DNA from 2 places in the Clostridium sp. DJ247 genome. Region 2 is predicted to be linked to the other one. Evidence: riboswitches for the same ligand, from Rfam matches in the RefSeq annotation. Region 2 holds a riboswitch; the other holds the start of a gene.
The links. Region 2 has a riboswitch for S-adenosylmethionine ahead of HGI79_RS10515 (YezD family protein). Riboswitches for the same ligand answer to the same signal wherever they lie in the genome.
Positions count from the first base shown of each region.

Region 1: linked by a shared signal. The riboswitch ahead of HGI79_RS10910 (MetQ/NlpA family ABC transporter substrate-binding protein) and the one ahead of HGI79_RS10515 (YezD family protein) in region 2 are both predicted to bind S-adenosylmethionine.

Region 1 is NZ_JABAIW010000023.1:39,759-47,875, reverse strand. Features, by position in the region: gene HGI79_RS10920 (hypothetical protein) at 1-241, opposite strand, end outside; gene HGI79_RS10915 (D-alanine--D-alanine ligase) at 492-1,394, shown strand; SAM riboswitch class I at 1,644-1,754, shown strand; gene HGI79_RS10910 (MetQ/NlpA family ABC transporter substrate-binding protein) at 1,945-2,775, shown strand; gene HGI79_RS10905 (DHH family phosphoesterase) at 3,455-4,396, opposite strand; partial or broken gene HGI79_RS10900 (IS4 family transposase) at 4,491-5,015, opposite strand; gene HGI79_RS10895 (PLP-dependent aminotransferase family protein) at 5,402-6,853, shown strand; gene HGI79_RS10890 (Cof-type HAD-IIB family hydrolase) at 7,027-7,863, shown strand; gene HGI79_RS10885 (Rrf2 family transcriptional regulator) at 8,044-8,117, shown strand, end outside.
Region 2 is NZ_JABAIW010000022.1:27,199-38,011, reverse strand. Features, by position in the region: gene HGI79_RS23680 (DUF6431 domain-containing protein) at 1-449, opposite strand, end outside; gene HGI79_RS10550 (GntR family transcriptional regulator) at 1,248-1,628, shown strand; gene HGI79_RS10545 (ABC transporter ATP-binding protein) at 1,630-2,529, shown strand; gene HGI79_RS10540 (DUF6449 domain-containing protein) at 2,504-4,546, shown strand; gene HGI79_RS10535 (Rossmann-like and DUF2520 domain-containing protein) at 4,866-5,738, shown strand; gene panB (3-methyl-2-oxobutanoate hydroxymethyltransferase) at 5,713-6,540, shown strand; gene panC (pantoate--beta-alanine ligase) at 6,568-7,419, shown strand; gene panD (aspartate 1-decarboxylase) at 7,424-7,798, shown strand; SAM riboswitch class I at 8,182-8,284, shown strand; gene HGI79_RS10515 (YezD family protein) at 8,503-8,664, shown strand; gene nifH (nitrogenase iron protein) at 9,424-10,245, opposite strand; gene HGI79_RS10505 (O-acetylhomoserine aminocarboxypropyltransferase/cysteine synthase family protein) at 10,486-10,813, opposite strand, start outside.

The DNA of each region.
Region 1 (8,117 bases), on a different contig from region 2:
TATTTATTTTTTTGTTTATAACCTGTATTTCCTTGTAATATATAATTTTTTCTAGTATGTAGTTTCTTAATTCAGGATACTTTCGTATTACAAAACGAGTTATACCTGATTTCTCTGCAACTACAGCAAATATCAGTCTTTCGCTGGTAGAACTCATACAAGAAAGAGTAGTATTAATATCAATTTTATACTCTTCTACATCTTTATAATATAAATCTGTAACATTTAGATAATTTTCCATTTCAAATCTCCTTATTCGACAATAAGTACATATCAATCATATTACATTATGGAAATTTTGTAAATTACTTTATTTTTCTACATTACTAATTATATTATTACAAATTATATGTTACAATAGCGACAAATTAATTTTTATAATATAAAGACCACATAGGTTATAAAAAAGTACATAGGTGGTACTTTCTTTATTTTCATTAAAGTATAGAATGTTATTAGAAGAATTATTAAGTTGCATGGAGGAAATATAAATGAAAATAGGCGTTATTATGGGAGGAATATCCTCTGAGAGAGAAGTATCGTTAAAATCTGGAAAAGAAATAGCAGGTTATTTAAATAAAGATAAATATGAAATAGTTCCTATAATTATAGATAAAAAGTATGATGTTATAGAAAAAACTAAAGATTTAGATTTTGCATTCCTTGCACTTCACGGCAAGTTTGGAGAAGATGGAACGGTTCAAGCGGTGCTTGAAACTATGGATATACCTTACTCAGGGTGTGGTCCTTTAACTAGTGGAGTTTGTATGGATAAGGATACCACTAAAAAGGTGTTAAAATCAGCAGGTATAAACACTGCAGATTGGTTGTCTGTTAAAAGTGTAGAAGAACTAGATTATAGTTATATAGAAAAGATGGGATACCCAGTAGTAGTAAAACCTAATTGTGGAGGTTCTAGTGTAGCTACTAATATAGTTAAAAGTAAAGAAGGTATAGAAAGTGCTGTAAAATTAGCATTAGATTATGATAACGAAGTTATGATAGAAGAATATATTAAGGGCGATGAAATAACTTGTTGTATATTAGATGGAAAAATGCTTCCTATAATTGCAATAAAACCAAAGTCAGAGTTTTTTGATTACACTGCAAAATATTCAGATGGTGGATCAGATGAAATTATAGTTGAATTTGAAAAAGAGCTGCAGGCTAAAATTGAAGAAATGGCTTTGCAGTGTTGGAAGGCTCTAAAGTGTAGTGTATATGTTAGAGTTGATATGATAATAAAGGAAGGTGTACCTTATATACTTGAGCTTAACACTTTACCAGGAATGACTAAAAATAGCTTGTTTCCAAAGAGTGCAAAGGCTGTGGATATGAGTTTTGCAGAATTGTTAGATGAAATAATTGAAATTTCATTAAAACAAAAAAGGTAGATGTATAAATTAAATTTAAGCTGTGGGTATCTATATTAATTAAATATAAAAATTACAGTTAGATTAATATAAATTTAATAATATAATTAATGCGTAATTGATAAGTATCATATATTAAAAGTGAAATAATGATAAATATGTAATAAATCATTTGTAAAAAATTATACCTTGAATAAAAAAATCAAAATAGTATTGACGTGATATTTATTGGTTGATATAATCTAAACAATGAATTTAATAATAAGTACTTACTTATCAAGAGTGGTGGAGGGACTGGCCCTATGAAGCCCAGCAACCAGTATTGTTTCATTTAATAATACAGTGGTGCTAAATCCTACAGTGTAAGCTGGAAGATGAGGATAACGTTGAGATTTTAAACTCGAGGTTTTCCTCGAGTTTTAATTTTTTTAAATAAGAACAAGGCCGGCCAATTAAAGTACTTTTGTTCTTATGCAATTATTGATTGTTTACATTGATAAGTTAAGACTATATTTAAAGTTAAAAAGAAAGTAAAGCATTTGAATAGAGAATTATTAGGAGGAATTTTATTATGAAAAAAGGAAAAATTTTATCAATAGCTGTATCAGCTTTGCTTGTTTTAGGATTAGCTGGTTGTGGACAAAAACAAGAGGCTGCTAAGCAAAATGATACTAGTAAAGAAACTAAAAAGGTTATAAAAGTAGGTGCATCACCAACACCACATGCAGAAATACTTAAGGAAGTAGTAAAGCCACTACTTGTAAAAGAAGGCTATGATCTTCAAATTGTTGAATTTACAGACTATGTAATACCAAATACATCTTTAGATAGTGGAGAACTTGATGCAAATTTCTTTCAACATATACCTTACTTAACTTCATTTAATAAAGAAAAGCATACTGATTTAGATTACACTGTTAAAGTTCATTTAGAGCCAATGGGAGTATACTCAAAGAAGGTTAAAAAATTAGATGAACTTAAAGATGGAGCAACAATTGCAATACCAAACGATCCATCAAATGGTGCTAGAGCATTAAAAGTATTACAAGCTTCAGCTGTTATAAAGTTAAAAGATGGAGATCTTGTATCTAAGTTAGATATTACAGAAAATAAGAAGAATATTAAAATAACAGAATTAGAGGCAGCACAACTTCCAAGAGTTATAGGTGATGTAGATGCAGCAGTTATAAATACTAACTATGCAATTCCAGCTGGATTAAATCCAACAAAAGATGCTATAGCTATAGAATCAAAGGATTCACCTTATGCTAATGTACTTGCTGTTAGAACAAAAGACAAAGATCAACCATATATACAAGCTCTTTCCAAGGCTTTGACTTCCCCAGAAGTTAAAAAGTATATAGAAGATAAATACAAAGGAAGCATAGTACCAGCATTTTAAAGTTTATAGTTTATATTGCTAAGTATATAGGAATAAAACCTCTTTCTAAGGTAAATCTAATATTAAGAAAGGGGTGTGTAACCGTATGACCAAAGGCGGTATAAATAAACAAGACGTAAATATTGGTACAAAAAGAACTAATAAAAGTGATGTTCAAGAAAAGCACGTAAAGAATAGAAAAAAGCCTAAACAATAGTAGATAAAAACTCAGTACTTACTAGGTGCTGAGTTTTTTATTACATTATGAATTTAATAGACCTTTGATAAACTCGCTTTTCTCAAACAAATCTAAAGGTCTAAACACCTTTCAAATACTTAGCTAAGACCATAAAGAAAAGTATTTAAATGATCTTCAGAATTGTCAGTATATTTCCTAGTATAAGTGAAGTTATGAAATTGGATATCTATACGAGGTTTCAACTTTAGAACCTCATCTAGGTGTTGGTATATGTTACCGGTTCTTTGCGTCATAAATACTTTTTAATAAGTTTAAATCTCAAATTTAATTAAAGAGTCAGAATCTATGATTTTGATATGGTTGCTTACTCTGTGAGTACGCCTCTGACACAAAAAAGAGAAGTTTCATAATAATAGTGTAGCTTTGTAAAAAAAGTTTAACCGTTTATAAAAAGTGAAGCCATATTCAAAAGGTTATACCAAGATATAGTTGAACTGCGAACTATTTGAATAAGCTTTTAATATATTCTAGTTGTTTATCTTTATCTATTTGACTTCTTGAAGCTTTTGGCTGACCACCACCACCGAATTGTTTTGCCACTAATCCTAAATCAATATTATCTTTTATACCTCTATAGCTAACAGTTTTATTACCAATCAGAGCAATAAAATCAAATTCAGTAAACTTTTCAGCTAAATAGTTCCCTAGTTCAGATATATATTGATCTGCAAAAACTGCTCCAACATTGTAATTTTCAATTTTAATATTGACTAATTCTTTTGATTTCAACTCAAAGTATTGCTCTTTCTTATCCCTATCCAATTCAAGCATTAGTAAGTCTGTATCATCAAAATCAAAAGCTTCTTCAGTTGTTAACTTATTAATGATTCTATCAACAAATTTCTGTATGCCATATAAACCAAGTAAATTATTCCATTTATTAGGGTTATCATTTTTATAAACTGTTTTCCATTCCCATGTATCATATTGCCTTACAGTTTCCACAAAATCTTTTATTTTTTTATTACTTAACTTTACGTTATAATGTAATGATTGAAGTATGTGCTTATAAAATAAACTTGTTCCACTACATTTACCTAGTTCATTTTCAACTTCAATGTCACACCACCAATATTTTTCTAAGTGTAGTGCAGTAGGATGATGATCTATTAAAGTGAAAGATTCGCACAGGTTAAATCCAGGTTCAAATACTTCAGGTTCAGTATTATTGATTATTTCAGCAAGTTCAAGAGTTATTGATATATCAGTTATATAAACATGATCATAGTTATCGTAACCTTTGTTATCTATAAAAGCTTTAACCTTGCTATTTATATCTTCATAACCGCAATATTCAATATCGGCCTTATCAAAACACAATAGTCCTAAAACAGCACACCCTATTCCATCTAAATCATTATGAGTAAATATTTTTATATTCATTTAGTAACCTCCTATAAATTCGTATAATTATCATGTTTTGAACAAACTATTCCATAGGCGTAAAGCTAAACCAGTTATATACAAATAATATAGCATCTTCAATTTCAAATGTATCTAACAGTTTATTTTTAAAGCTATATACTGTTTGTATTTTAAGTGCTGATTCTGAATTCCATTTTGTACCAAATCCTCTATAAATATCTCTTAATGAATCACTAGTTTTAATTATACTACTATCGCAGATTTTTATATCGTTAAAAATCTTAAATATTTCTATATGGTTATGTTTAATTGTTTTAAGTATGTTATCTTCGATAATATGTCTAAGAATAGATTCTAAGAATTCAAAACCTACTTTAAGTTTATTTTCCAAAGCCTGTCTGGACAAAGTTAGTCCAGATACTGTTTCTTGGCAAAAATCTGCTATGTTTCTCAATGAAATATTTTGAAGACTATATACGCCAAATGTAAATGCTTTAAAAAATGTAAAACCATCTAACTTACTATTTCTTTTAGTGAATTTAACAGCTAATGACAAATTATTAATAATCTTCTTTGAAAGATTATTAATAATTTTTTCTATTTTAGCCATGCTATCTACTGAGTTAATATTCTTCATAAAAGTTATTCCTTTTTATTTATTATAATATTAGGAGTAGCTTTTTTCTTTATATTTATACTATAGATATAATGGTTTAGTACCAATATTAGGTTTGGATTTACGCCTATGCAAACTATTCTATAAAAATATTATACTCAAATGCATTTAAATAAAGTTTTACTCAAATTTTTTATAAAATTTATGTTTTAAATTCACGGATTTAGACTAATGTCTAAGGTTTTTTTAAAATTTTCGCTAAGACTGATTAAAAATATTTAAATTTGACTTCAACATTAGTGATATACTCCTGAGTATAAGTAAAATTCAAGTTATGATTATTCATAAAATAAGAAAATCTTTATTTATAGTCATATTTGTGTGAAAATATATATAGAGGTGAAAATATGTTTTTAGATATAAAATTAGATAAAAATACGCCTGTATATATTCAAATCAAAGATTATATAAAGGATATGATACTTAGAGGTATGATAAGAAGTGGCGAAAAGCTTCCATCTACTAGGGAATTGTCCTCTGTTTTAAAGGTAAGTAGAAATACAATAATATGTGCATATCAGTATCTCGAAGAAGAAGGATTTGTATACATGCAAAAAGGTAAGGGTGCTTTTATTGCAGATATTAAGATAAATCCTCAGGAGAAATGGAGCATTGATTGGGGTTGTCATATAAACAACTTAGCAAGGGTTTCTCAAGAATTAGATATTGTAAAGCATGAGGCTAAGTGGAAAAAAGGAATGATATCTTTTAAAAGTATAGCTCCAGATCAAAGTCTTTTTGATATAGAGGAAGTAAAGAGAGCTTTTTTAAATAGGTTGTCTATTGAGGGGGAAAAAATATTAAATTATGGATATGCTCAAGGGTATAAACCTCTCATTGAATATCTATTAAAATATATGAAAAATAAAGGTGTAAATGTACAAGGAAAGAATCTTATTATAACTAACGGTTTTACTGAAGGCTTTGATTTAATTTTATCTTGCTTAACTAATAATGGAGATAAGATACTTTGTGAAAATCCAACTCATAATACTGCTATAAAGATAATGAAACTTCATAATCTAGAGGTTGTAGGAATAGACATGGACAGAGATGGTATAAATATTGATAAGTTAAAGAGGACTTTAGAGAAAGATAATTTTAAGCTTTCATATTTGATTCCATCCTACCATAACCCTACTGGAATTGTCATGTCTGCAGAAAAAAGAGTGGAGGTATATAAGATTCTTAGGGACTATAATATACCAATAATTGAAGACGGATTTAATGAAGAATTAAGATATTCAGGAACTCATGTGTCGCCTATTGCGGCATTAAGTGGAGAAGGTAACAGTGTTATATACATAGGAAGCTTTTCCAAAATACTTTTTCCAGGTATGAGAATAGGTTGGATACTAGGAGATAGTAAGTTAATAGATTATTTAGAAAGTGTAAAAAGGGCTAGAAACATTCATACATCATCCTTAGACCAAGCGATATTCTATGAATATCTTCAAGGTGGCACTTTTGAAAGATATATAAAAAAATCTAGAAAAGTTTATAAAGAAAAATATGAGTATGCAGTAGAATGTGCTAAAAAATATATTTTATGTAGTGAAATACTTGGTGAAGGTGGACTTCATATATTTATAAAGTTAAATGGAATAGATGCAAGAGAAGTATTAGATCAGTGCTGTAAGAGGGGAGTAATTTTTACTCCAGGAGACATATTTTACACAGATAACAAGGGGAAAAACACTCTGAGACTTGGATTTTCTAGAGTTTCTAAAAAACACATTGAAGATGGATTTAAAATAATAGGTGAAGTTGTAGCTGCACTGCAAGAAGGGAAGCCTTAAACTTAATTAATATACTCGTTAGCTTCTAAACTTGTACTTTAAAGCTTTGTAAAATACAGGGGAATATGGTTGTGAAAAGTGTATTTAAGTAGTAAGCTTTATATAGATATATTATTGAGTTAAAATAGTTAGGAGCAAACTAACGTAAGTTATTATAGAACAGGAGAGTGTTTATGAGTTATAAATTAGTCTGTATCGATATGGATGGCACACTTTTAAACAGCAAAAGAAAAATAACAGAAAATACAAGAAGTGTATTAAAAAATGCACATAATAATGGAGTTCATATTGTTATAACTACAGGCAGAATATATGATAACGCAGAATACTACTCTGACCTTATAGGGGTTAAGTCGCCAGTTATTGCAGCCAATGGAGCCTTTATAAAAGAAAAAGATAAAGATGAAATTATATATAAGAGTATACTTGGTAAAAAATTATCTACAAAAATATTAAATATTTGCAGCAAATATGAAGCGGCATTAGAGTTTCATACTTCGCAGAAAATGTATCTTGGAAATAAGTTAGATAAATCTATTATTAATCTTCTTATGCAGAAAACTTTGCTTAAGGAAGAAAAAATAGAAATAATACATGTAAAAAATATAGAACAATGGAAAACTATTTTACATAATGAAGAGGAGAATATAGTCAAATGCATAATTTCTAATAGGAATGAAGAGGAGTTACAAAAAATTAGAAATGAAGTAGAGAAACTGGATGATGTAGAAGTGGTTAGTTCTGCAAGAGATAACATAGAAATTACTTGTAAAGGAACTTCTAAAGGAAGGGCAGTTGAAATTTTAGCTGGTTATTATAACTTGAAAAGAGAAGAGATAATAGCTATTGGAGATAGTGAAAATGATCTTTCAATGATAGAATATGCAGGTCTTGGAGTGGCTATGGGAAACGCAATAGATCTAGTAAAGAGAAAAGCCAACTATATAACAGACACCAATGATGAAGAAGGTGTAGCAAAGGCTGTTAATAAGTTTATAATGAATATATAGAGTTTCAAGTCTGAAACCCTATATAGAACTGGAACTTTTAAATTTAATTTATTCCACATAGCATATTACTAGATTATGCCACTGATAAATAGTATAATTAAAATAAATTTATTTTTTGTTATTTCATAATATATAATAATAGTAAGAATGTCAGATTATTTTACTAGGAAAGGAGAGCTTATGAAAGTTTCAACTAAAGGTAGATATGGGTTAAAAGCTCTTATTGACTTAGCTATATATTCAAAATCTGAGGT
Region 2 (10,813 bases):
TTTGGGGCAGAAGCTACGGCGTAGCCTAAACTTCTTAAAACAGTTGTACAGGAATTAAGAAACAATGAGAATTTTAATATAAACATATAAAGGATTTGGAATGAAATAGAGAACTTTGAGCATATATCTAAAACTCTATGCTCATTGGAATAATACTCTGTGAGAACATTTAAAATAAATGAAAAAGAGTAGATGCAATAAGGTATAATATCATTTGGTAGAATGGCATGAGTACTATTGCAGGAAGAACATTTAACCCTCAAAATAATTATCTTTCTATCCCTTACATTTTGTGAATCATCGATAAAGCATACGTTTCTTTCATGGTTGCCATGTCTAGTAAGGGAATGCTTTGCACCACATTTAGGACAGATATAATAAAAAATCGAATAGTTATTTAAAATTTTTTCATTATAGTTATTGTAATTAACATTAAAATCTATTATCATAATATCAAGTTGTGAACTATAGTTATCTTTTATAGTTCTGGTGAGATTTGGAGAAGTACTTTGGACGGTGGCTTCTCCTTTTCTTATTTTACTACAAAAACAAAGGATAAAAGAATGTTAAATTTATTTTTCTCATTCTTTTATCCTTTTCTTATTTGTGTGGTTAAATAAATTTGAAATAAAGTTAAATATTCAAGAGATATTATAGTACAAATCTACAATTAATATCAGAAATTTGGATATTTAGTTTCTGCAAAAACGGTATTAAAGTTACTGAAGATAATGAATCTTTACAAAGCAACATTGATTCATATTTATTTAAATCAAAGCTTAAGTATGGATTAATATCAAGATAGCATGAGATAGCACTTTGATGATATTTATTAGATGAGTAAGATAACATTCTCCAAATGTCACCAGGAAGAACAAGGTTATCACTTGCAACTCGTTGAATATAACTTGTCAGAGACTCACCTTTCCGTATTGCTGGTCGAAATAAAAAAACATCATTAATACTTAAGCACCACCTTAAAATAAATTCATTTCAAATTATTTACAAATTCCTTTGTATTTAATCACTGTACTAATAGGGATGGATTCAATATATATTTATAAACAAATCTTTATTTTCCACAATATTGTAATTCAGTCTCAGACTTTTTGAAATTGAGTCTCAAACTCTTTGAAACCAGTCTCAAACTTTTTGCAAACTCACACTTATTTACAAAAGTGAAAATTTATAATATAATATAACTGTATTATGAATAATAGTACAGTTATTACGGAAGGAGAGACTAAATGTTTGAATTAGATTTAAGAAGTAGACTACCCATCTATGAGCAGTTGGTAGAAAAGTTTAAGGAATTAATTATAACGGAAATACTAAAAAAAGACGAAAAGCTGCCTTCAGTTAGAACTCTTGCTAATGAACTTACCATTAATCCTAATACTATTCAAAAAGCATATAGAGAATTGGAAACACAAGGGTATATTTATTCAATACCTGGAAAAGGTAGCTTTGTAGCTTCTATAATACAAAATGAAAATAACAAAAAAATATCTAAATTAAAAGATGAATTGATAAAGATATTATCAGAAGCTATGTACTTAGGAATGAAAAAAGATGAAATTATTAAAATAGTTTCAGAAGTAGATAGTATTGTTAAAGGGGGAAAGTAAGGTGATAGAAGCAAAAAATGTTAGTAAGGTTTTTGAAGATTTAGAAGCATTGAAAAATGTGAATATTCATGTAAATAAAGGTTCTATTTATGGGTTAGTGGGATCTAATGGAGCTGGTAAAACTACTCTCATAAAAACTTTAGTGGGGATTTATAAACAAGATGAAGGTAGTGTGCATATAAACGGTGAAGCGGTATTTGAAAATGTAGATATAAAATTAAAGATGGTATTTATACCAGACGCTCTATATTTTTTTTCACAGTATAGTATAAAAGATATGGCAAAATTTTATAAACGCATATATCCAAGTTGGAATGATGAAAGATATGAAAAGTTAAAAGAAGCTTTTAATATAGAAGAAAACAAAAAAATACACAGGTTATCCAAAGGAATGCAAAGACAAGTTGCTTTTTGGCTTGCACTTTCTAGTATGCCTGATTTGCTAATACTGGACGAACCGTTAGATGGACTAGATCCTGTTATGAGACAGAAAGTAAAAAATTTAATAATACAGGATGTGGCAGAAAGACAAATGACAGTACTTATTTCTTCTCATAATTTAAGAGAGCTGGAGGATTTATGTGATCATATAGGTATTTTGCATAAAGGAACATTAATTTTAGAAAAAGAACTAGACGACTTAAAATCAGATGTCCATAAAATCCAAGTAGCCTTTAAGGAGAACATAACAGAAGATATTTTAAAAGATGTAAATATCCTATATGAGGAAAAGAGAGGAAGTATAATGCTTTTTATTGTTAGAGGTAAGAAAGAACAGGTCATAAATCAACTGAATAAATATGAACCTGTAATTTTAGATATCTTACCTTTAACCTTAGAAGAGATTTTTATTTATGAAATGGGGGATGTAGGATATGAAATCAAAAACATCATTTTTTAGTAAAGGAATAATCTTAGATGATATAAGAAGATTCGGATGGATAAGTATTGTACATGCATTGGCCTTATTTTTTGTTGTACCATTAAAGATACTAATGTTACATAGCAGTGAACAGGTCAATAAAGAAATAATTAGCAAAGAAATAATTAAAAATATGTTTTATCTCACATATACACAGTTTCAGAGTTTTTTAATAATAATAGTTCCAGTATTGCTTGGTATATTTCTATTTAGATATATGCAGGTAAAAACTTCAACGGATATGATTCACAGTCTACCTGTTAAAAGAAGTGTATTATATAGAAGTCATGTAGCGGTGGGTATTATATCATTGATTATACCTGTAGTAGTTATAGCTATTATATCTATATTTTTAAATAAAACTTTAGATTTAGGACAGTATTACCGTATTTATGATGTAGTTCAGTGGTGTGGAATTACTATACTTTTTAATCTAGTATTTTTCTTTGTTTCTGTACTTGTGGGAATGATTGTTGGAAGTTCTGTATTGCAGGGAGTTTTGACTTATATTCTCCTATTCTTACCTATTGGATTAACTCTTTTAGTTACAGAAAGTCTTAATACCTTCGTTTATGGCTTTATGAATAACATAAGTCAGGATATTAGCAGACTTTCACCTATTGCAAGAATTTTTCAAGGATTCCAGGATTATCATAATATTAACAGAAAAATTAGTATAACAGAGTTAATTGTATATATAGTTTTATGTATTATAATATATTTCTTAGCTGAGATTATTTATAACAAAAGAAAAATGGAAGCAGCTGCTCAAAGTATTGCTTTTAAAAGTTTACAATATGTATTTAAATATGCTTCATCCTTTTGTGTTATGTTGCTAGTTGGTGCATATTTTAAGGGAACTCAGGGAAATATTCAATGGATATTATTTGGATTTTTTATAGGTTCTCTTATTGGATATTTTGCAGCAGAAATGATTGTGAAGAAATCCTTATGGGTTTTCAAAAGCATAAAAGGATATATAGTTTATGCAGTTGTTATTATTGTAGTAATGCAGGGAATAAAATTTGATGTTATTGGATATGAAAGTAAGATACCAAACATAAATGAAGTGCAAAGCATATATTTCAGTGAAGGTTTTAATGAATATTATCAAAAATTTAATATGTATATATATTCAGATAAGAAGGATTTGCAAAGTATACATGATTTTCATAAACAGCTTATACAAGATAAAACAAAAAATAAAGGTGTAAGTAACAAGAATAAAAGGAGTATTGTTTTCCAATATACATTAAAAGATGGAAGTAAGATTCAAAGAGGCTATTATGTTTCTTATGATGGTTATCAAAAATATTTTAAGCCTATTTATGAATCAAATGAATATAAAAGCACGACTTATGATATGTTAGGTGTAGATGTTTCAGATGTAGAAAAGATCACAATTAATCCTAGATTATATGTTAACAAACAAGCTATAATAATAAAACCAGAAGATATTAAAGAGGCTATGGAGGTATTAAAGCAAGATATAAGTAATGAGACTTATGAAGATATGAGTAAGAATAAGGCAGATTGGGCGGATATGACCTTTATTATACAAAATGATAAGTTAAAAAAATATCCAAGGTTAAATGATGAAGCTCGTGGAAATAAAGAAGGGCATTTAGCTTGGAAAAAATCGTATAAATTATTTGAACAATGGCTAAACAAGAAAGGTTACCTGGAAAATTCAAGAGTGCTTCCTAAAGACATAGAATATGCTGTAGTAGAAAAAGTTGATAATGATAAGCAGTGGGAAGAAAAGCGTAGAACTGGAGAATATATTAATAAAAATAATGGAAAATCTTTTGAGATTAAGGACAAAAATCAAATTGAAACTTGCTTAAGAAATTATGAAAATCTCTTTGCTAAATACGGTGGAAATAATGGAAAATATGTTATCGGATTCTATAGTACAGATAAAAATAAAATGGAATATGGAACTTTTGATGAAGACAGTGCTCCTGACTTTATTAAAGCTTACTTTAGCAAATAATAACTTAATACAAAAGAATCAAGGATGTTAACAAAATAAACTTTCTAAATATTTGTTTATTAAAGAAAATCTAGTGGAATGTGTCGTGCTATACCCACTAGATTTTTTATTTAAAACAATATATACATTCATTGAGTAATAGTGAATTATATGATAAAATTAGAAAACGGGTAGTATTCATTATTAGAAACTGCACCAGGATTATTTATGAAGGTATATATCTGCTTATATCGTTAGAATAAGACAGTTAAAGGGAGTATTTTTATTATTAATAACTTTAGAAATTTGTATCACTTCTAAGATAAAAGGGAGTGATGTATTGAAAATAGGATTTATCGGAGCAGGAAAAGTAGGCTTTTCCCTAGGTAAATATTTTGTATTGAACAATATAGATGTTATAGGCTATTATAGTAAAAGTTATAAATCTGCATTAGATGCTGCAAGCTTTACTAATACAGAGGTGTATACATGTTTAGAAAAATTAGTTAACCATAGTGATACAATATTTATTACAACTCCTGATGATGAAATTTCGTGTATTTGGCAGAATATACAAAGATTTAATATAAAGGATAAAATCATATGTCATGTCAGTGGTTCATTATCCTCTAAAATCTTTTCAAACATAAACCAATCTGGTGCTTTCGGATATTCAATCCACCCTATGTTTCCATTTTCAGATAAATATACAACATATAAAAATTTAAAAAAGGCGTATTTTTCTATTGAAGGATGTGAAGAATATTTAAATCGTATTAAAGGTTTTATTGAAGGCCTTGGTAATAAAGTAATAGTAAGAGATGGTGATAAAACTGAATTGTATCATCTTGCAAATGTTACAGTGTCTAATTTAGTGCTGTCTTTAATAAGCTTAGGCTGCACATATTTACAAAAATGCAATGTGAGTTATGAAGATTCTATAAAAGCTCTCCTTCCATTAATAGAAAATAACATTGAGAACATTAAAAATAGTGGAGTTATTCATGCAATAACAGGTCCAGTGGAACGCTGTGATGTAAAAACCATTAAAAAACATATGGAGGTTATTCCAGAAGAACACATTTTACTATATAAAGTATTGTCACAAAATCTTTTGGAGCTTTCAAAACAAAAGAATTCTGAAAAAAACTACGAAACATTGGAGGATTATTTAGGAGGAAGCAAAAATGAAAAATACAACAGCAACCTTTAGAGAGGCTAAAAGTAAGGGAGATAAGATTACAATGCTTACAGCCTATGACTATTCTACTGCTAAATTAGTGGATGAGTCTGGGATAAATGGTATTTTGATTGGAGATTCTCTTGGAATGGTATGTCTTGGGTATAAAGATACTCTAAGTGTTACTATGGAAGATATGATTCATCATACAAAGGCAGTTTCAAGAGGAACTGTTAATGCACTTATAGTAGCAGATATGCCTTTTATGTCCTATCAAACTTCTGTTTATGATGCAGTTAAAAATGCAGGTAGACTTATAAAAGAAGGTGGAGCACAAGCTGTAAAATTAGAGGGTGGGGCTGTTGTTTGTGAAGAAATAAAAGCTATTGTTAAGGCTCAGATACCAGTAATGGGACATATAGGGCTTACACCTCAATCTGTAAATGTATTTGGAGGATTCAAAGTTCAGGGAAAAACAGAAAATGAAGCTAAAAAGCTTATTGAGGAAGCTAAAAGAATAGAAGAAGCAGGAGCTTTTGCTTTAGTTTTAGAATGTGTTCCAGAAAAGCTTGCACAAATAATAACTAATGAGTTATCAATACCTACAATTGGAATAGGAGCAGGCCCATTTTGTGATGGCCAAATTCTTGTTTATCAAGATATGCTGGGAATGTTTACTGATTATACTCCAAAGTTTGTTAAAAAATATACAGATTTAGGTTCAGTAATGAAAAGTTCTTTTAAAGAATATATAAAGGATGTTAAGGAAGGTATTTTTCCTTCTAAAGAGCATTGTTTTAAAATAGATGAAGATACATTAAGAAAGCTATATTAAGGGGGAAAGTGTGAAAACACGAATATTATGATGATAGTAAAAACCATAAAGGAAGTTAGAGAACAGATAAAAGAATGGAAGAAGCAAGGATTTACCATAGGTCTTGTTCCAACTATGGGATACCTTCATGAGGGACATAAATCTCTCATAGAAAGGGCTGCAGCGCAAAATCATAAGGTTGTAGTTAGTGTATTTGTAAATCCAATACAATTTGGTCCCAATGAAGATTTTGAAAGCTATCCAAGAGATATAGAACGTGATAGTAAACTTTGTGAGCTTGCAGGGGCCAATATAATATTTAATCCAGATGCACAGGAAATGTATTTTGAAGATAGATGTACTCATGTAGATGTACATGGTTTAACAGAGGGATTATGCGGCGGAAAACGACCAGGTCATTTTTCAGGAGTGTGTACAGTTGTTTCAAAGCTATTTAACATAGTAACTCCAGATAAGGCCTATTTTGGAGAAAAAGATGCACAGCAGCTAGCTGTAATTAAAAGAATGGTCAGGGATTTAAATTTTGATATAGAAATTGTAGGATGTCCTATAATTAGAGAAGAAGATGGATTAGCCAAGAGCTCAAGAAACACTTATCTTTCAGCAGAAGAAAGACAAGCTGCTTTAGTGTTGAATAGAAGTTTAAAAGCAGCAGAGGAGCTTTTAAAAAATGGAGAAAAGGATACAACTACGGTTAAAGCAGCCATTAAAGAAGAAATAAATAAAGAAGTTTTAGCAAAAATAGATTATATTGAAATCGTAGATAGTCAGTCATTAAAATCAGTTGAAACAGTAGAAAAAAATGTACTAATAGCTATTGCAGTGTTTGTAGGTAAAACAAGATTAATAGATAATTTTACATTTACAGTGGAGGAATAACAATATGATATTAAATATGTTAAAAAGTAAGATTCATAGAGCAGTGGTAACACAGGCTGAATTAAATTATGTGGGAAGTATAACTATAGATAAAGCATTAATGGAAGCAGCAAATATATTAGAAAATGAAAAAGTCCAAATTGTAGATATAAACAATGGGAGTAGATTTGAAACTTATGTTATAAGTGGAAAGGCAAATAGTGGAGTAATGTGTTTAAATGGTGCAGCTGCTAGATGTGTGCAACCAGGGGATAAAATAATTGTAATGGCATACTGCTATATGGAGGAAGAAAAAGCAAGAGAACATAAACCAATAGTAGTCTTTGTAAATGAAGATAATACAATAAATGAAATAACTAATTATGAATCCAATGATTAGTATGGATAACCACGCCCGAAATTTAACTTATACTCCGGGATATATTATCATGTTTCGTCACGTTAAATATTTTTAATTAGTCTAAAGCTTAAATTTGAGAAAAATCTAAGAACTTTGATAAACTCGCTATGCTCAAACATATCTAAAGTTCTAAGATTTTTTCTCAAATTTTCGCTAAGACTAATAAAAAATATTTAAATGTGACTTCAACATTGATAATATATCCCTACGTATAAGTTAAATTTAAGTTGTAGGTATTTATAGAAAGTAAAATATAAAAAAATGTTAAAATTTTATGAATGAAAAAGTTTTCTTGTAAATATAAGGTATTGACACATTAATTTTGTTTTGTTAGAATTACCATATAATAAACGAAAAAATATTTCTTATCTAGAGAGGCGGAGGGACTGGCCCATTGATGCCCAGCAACCTGAATATATATTCAAAGGTGCTAATTCCAGCAGGTATATACCTGAAAGATGAGAAACCGGAAGAATTTTAAGTCTTCTTGTAGATCATCTACAAGAAGACTTTTTTATTTAATATATAACCTTTAAAGTCATAACAAATGTAAAAGTTAGTATAGATATGCACATAAATTTTATTTTCCGTTATTTATGCTATACAAAATCTAAAATAAAGGTTTAATGTCTTGTAAATTTCTATGGTTAAGTTTATCTTATTGTTTTTGGGGAGGGTTAAAAGTGAGCGAAAAGATTAAAAAAACACACAAAGGGATTTCAGAGGAAAATTTAAATAAACTATTAGAAATGTTGAAGATAGTAAAATACGGATCTATAACATTAGTTATACAAGACGGGATGGTTGTACAAATAGAAAGAAATGAAAAAGTGAGATTAGTATAAAATTAATAATTTCAAAGGTAACTTAGGGCAGCAAAAGATTAAAGTTTTTGTTTTAAAACCTAGTATTCGGGTATGAATAATAAGAATAATAAGAATAACGTATGTATTAGTTGACCAGAAATACTGGAGACTAAGCTTTCTCGGTTTTATTGAGATTTGCTTGGTCTTTTTTATTAGTTTAGTTCTTTAAGCTGGTAATTGGTGTTGGTTAACAGTTTGTTATGCTAAATATAGATGGAGCTATAATAAACACAAATCTTATACTTGAAGCTAAAATAGATATAACCGTGTCCGAAATTTAACTTATACGACCGAATATGCTGCCAAACTTCGGCACATTAAAAACTTTTAATTAGTCTAAAGTTCGTGTTTAAGCAGAGAGCCAAAATCTGTGATTTTGTGCGAATCGCTTACTACTCTGACGGAAGGAAGAGTAGTTTCATTATAAATTTCTAAGAACCTTTGATAAACTCGTACCTCAGTCCGGACCAACTTATCAATTACCATTGATAAGTCGCTCGTTGAAAGCCATTCAGGCTTTCAACCATATAAAAGCTCCTAAGATTTTCAAAAACACTTCATTAAGACTAATAAAAAAGTTTTTAAATGTGCCTTCAGTTTTGGCAGCATATTCCTACGTATAAGTTAAATTTAAGTTGAGGGTATCTATCTTCAGCATGTTAAAAGTTAAAAAGGAAAGTTCAATACGACTTTCCTTTTTAACTTTTATATTTTTAATTTTAAGAGAGTTTACAGAAATTATAAGTCCATAAGACCATATTCCATTAATATTTCTTCTAATCTATCTTGTGTCATTGGTTTTGGTATAACAAACATGTCATTGTCATCTATATTTTTAGCTAATGTTCTGTATTCGCCGGCTTGTTCAGCTGTTGGATCAAAATCTATAACAGTTTTCTTGTTTATTTCTGCTTTTGTAACCATTGGGCTTCTTGGTACAAAGTGTATTAATTGGCTTCCTAATTCTTTAGCAAAGTTGTCAAGTAATTCGTATTCATTAGCAACCTTTCTGCTGTTACAGATGATACCACCTAATCTAACTCCGCCGCTGTTTGCATATTTTTGTATACCTTTTGATATATTGTTTGCTGCATATAATGCCATCATTTCTCCACTTGCTACTATATATATTTCTTGAGCTTTTCCTTCTCTGATTGGCATTGCAAAACCACCGCAAACAACATCTCCTAATACATCGTAGAATACATAATCTAAATCTGCTTCATAAGCACCTAATTGCTCAAGCATATTTATTGAAGTTATTATACCTCTACCTGCACATCCAACTCCTGGTTCTGGTCCGCCAGATTCAACACATTTGATTCCACCAAATCCTGGTTTTAATATAGCATCTAAATCTACATCTTCTCCTTCTTCTCTTAATGTATCTAATACTGATTTTTGAGCTAGTCCACCTAATAATAATCTTGTTGAATCTGCCTTAGGGTCACATCCAACTACCATTATTTTCTTATCCATTGTTGCAAGACCTGCAGTAAGATTTTGTGTTGTTGTAGATTTTCCTATTCCACCTTTTCCATAAATAGCTACTTGTCTCATTTTAAACATCCTCTCTATAATCTTTTGGTTTTTATATGCTGCAGAGTGCTGCAACATACAATAAAAAAAGGCTAAATTTATACCTTTTAATTAAAGGAATAAATTTAGCCTCCAGTTTACTGGTCAACATAATTTCTTTGGTTATTTTAACATAAATGGTTAAATATATAATTAATTATTATTTTATTAGTTAATTTTATATTTGTCAATACATAGTATAAAAAATATATATTCAATGAATTAAAAATCAAGTGATTTAAAAGCTTGATCTAAATCATATATAATATCATCTGGATGTTCTATACCGATTGACAGCCTAATTTGGTCTAGAGTGACACCAGCCTCTTTTTGCTGTTGTTCTGAAAGTTGACCATGGGTAACAGATGCTGGATGAACAACCAGTGATTTAGCATCTCCTACATTTGCTAATAGTGAGAATAATTTTAAGCTATCAATAAATTTCCTTGCTGCGTCAATGCCGCCTTTAATACCAAAAGTAAATATAGATCCAGCCCCTTTAGGAAAATATTTTTGAGCTAAATCATAGTATTTATTATCTTTTAATGCT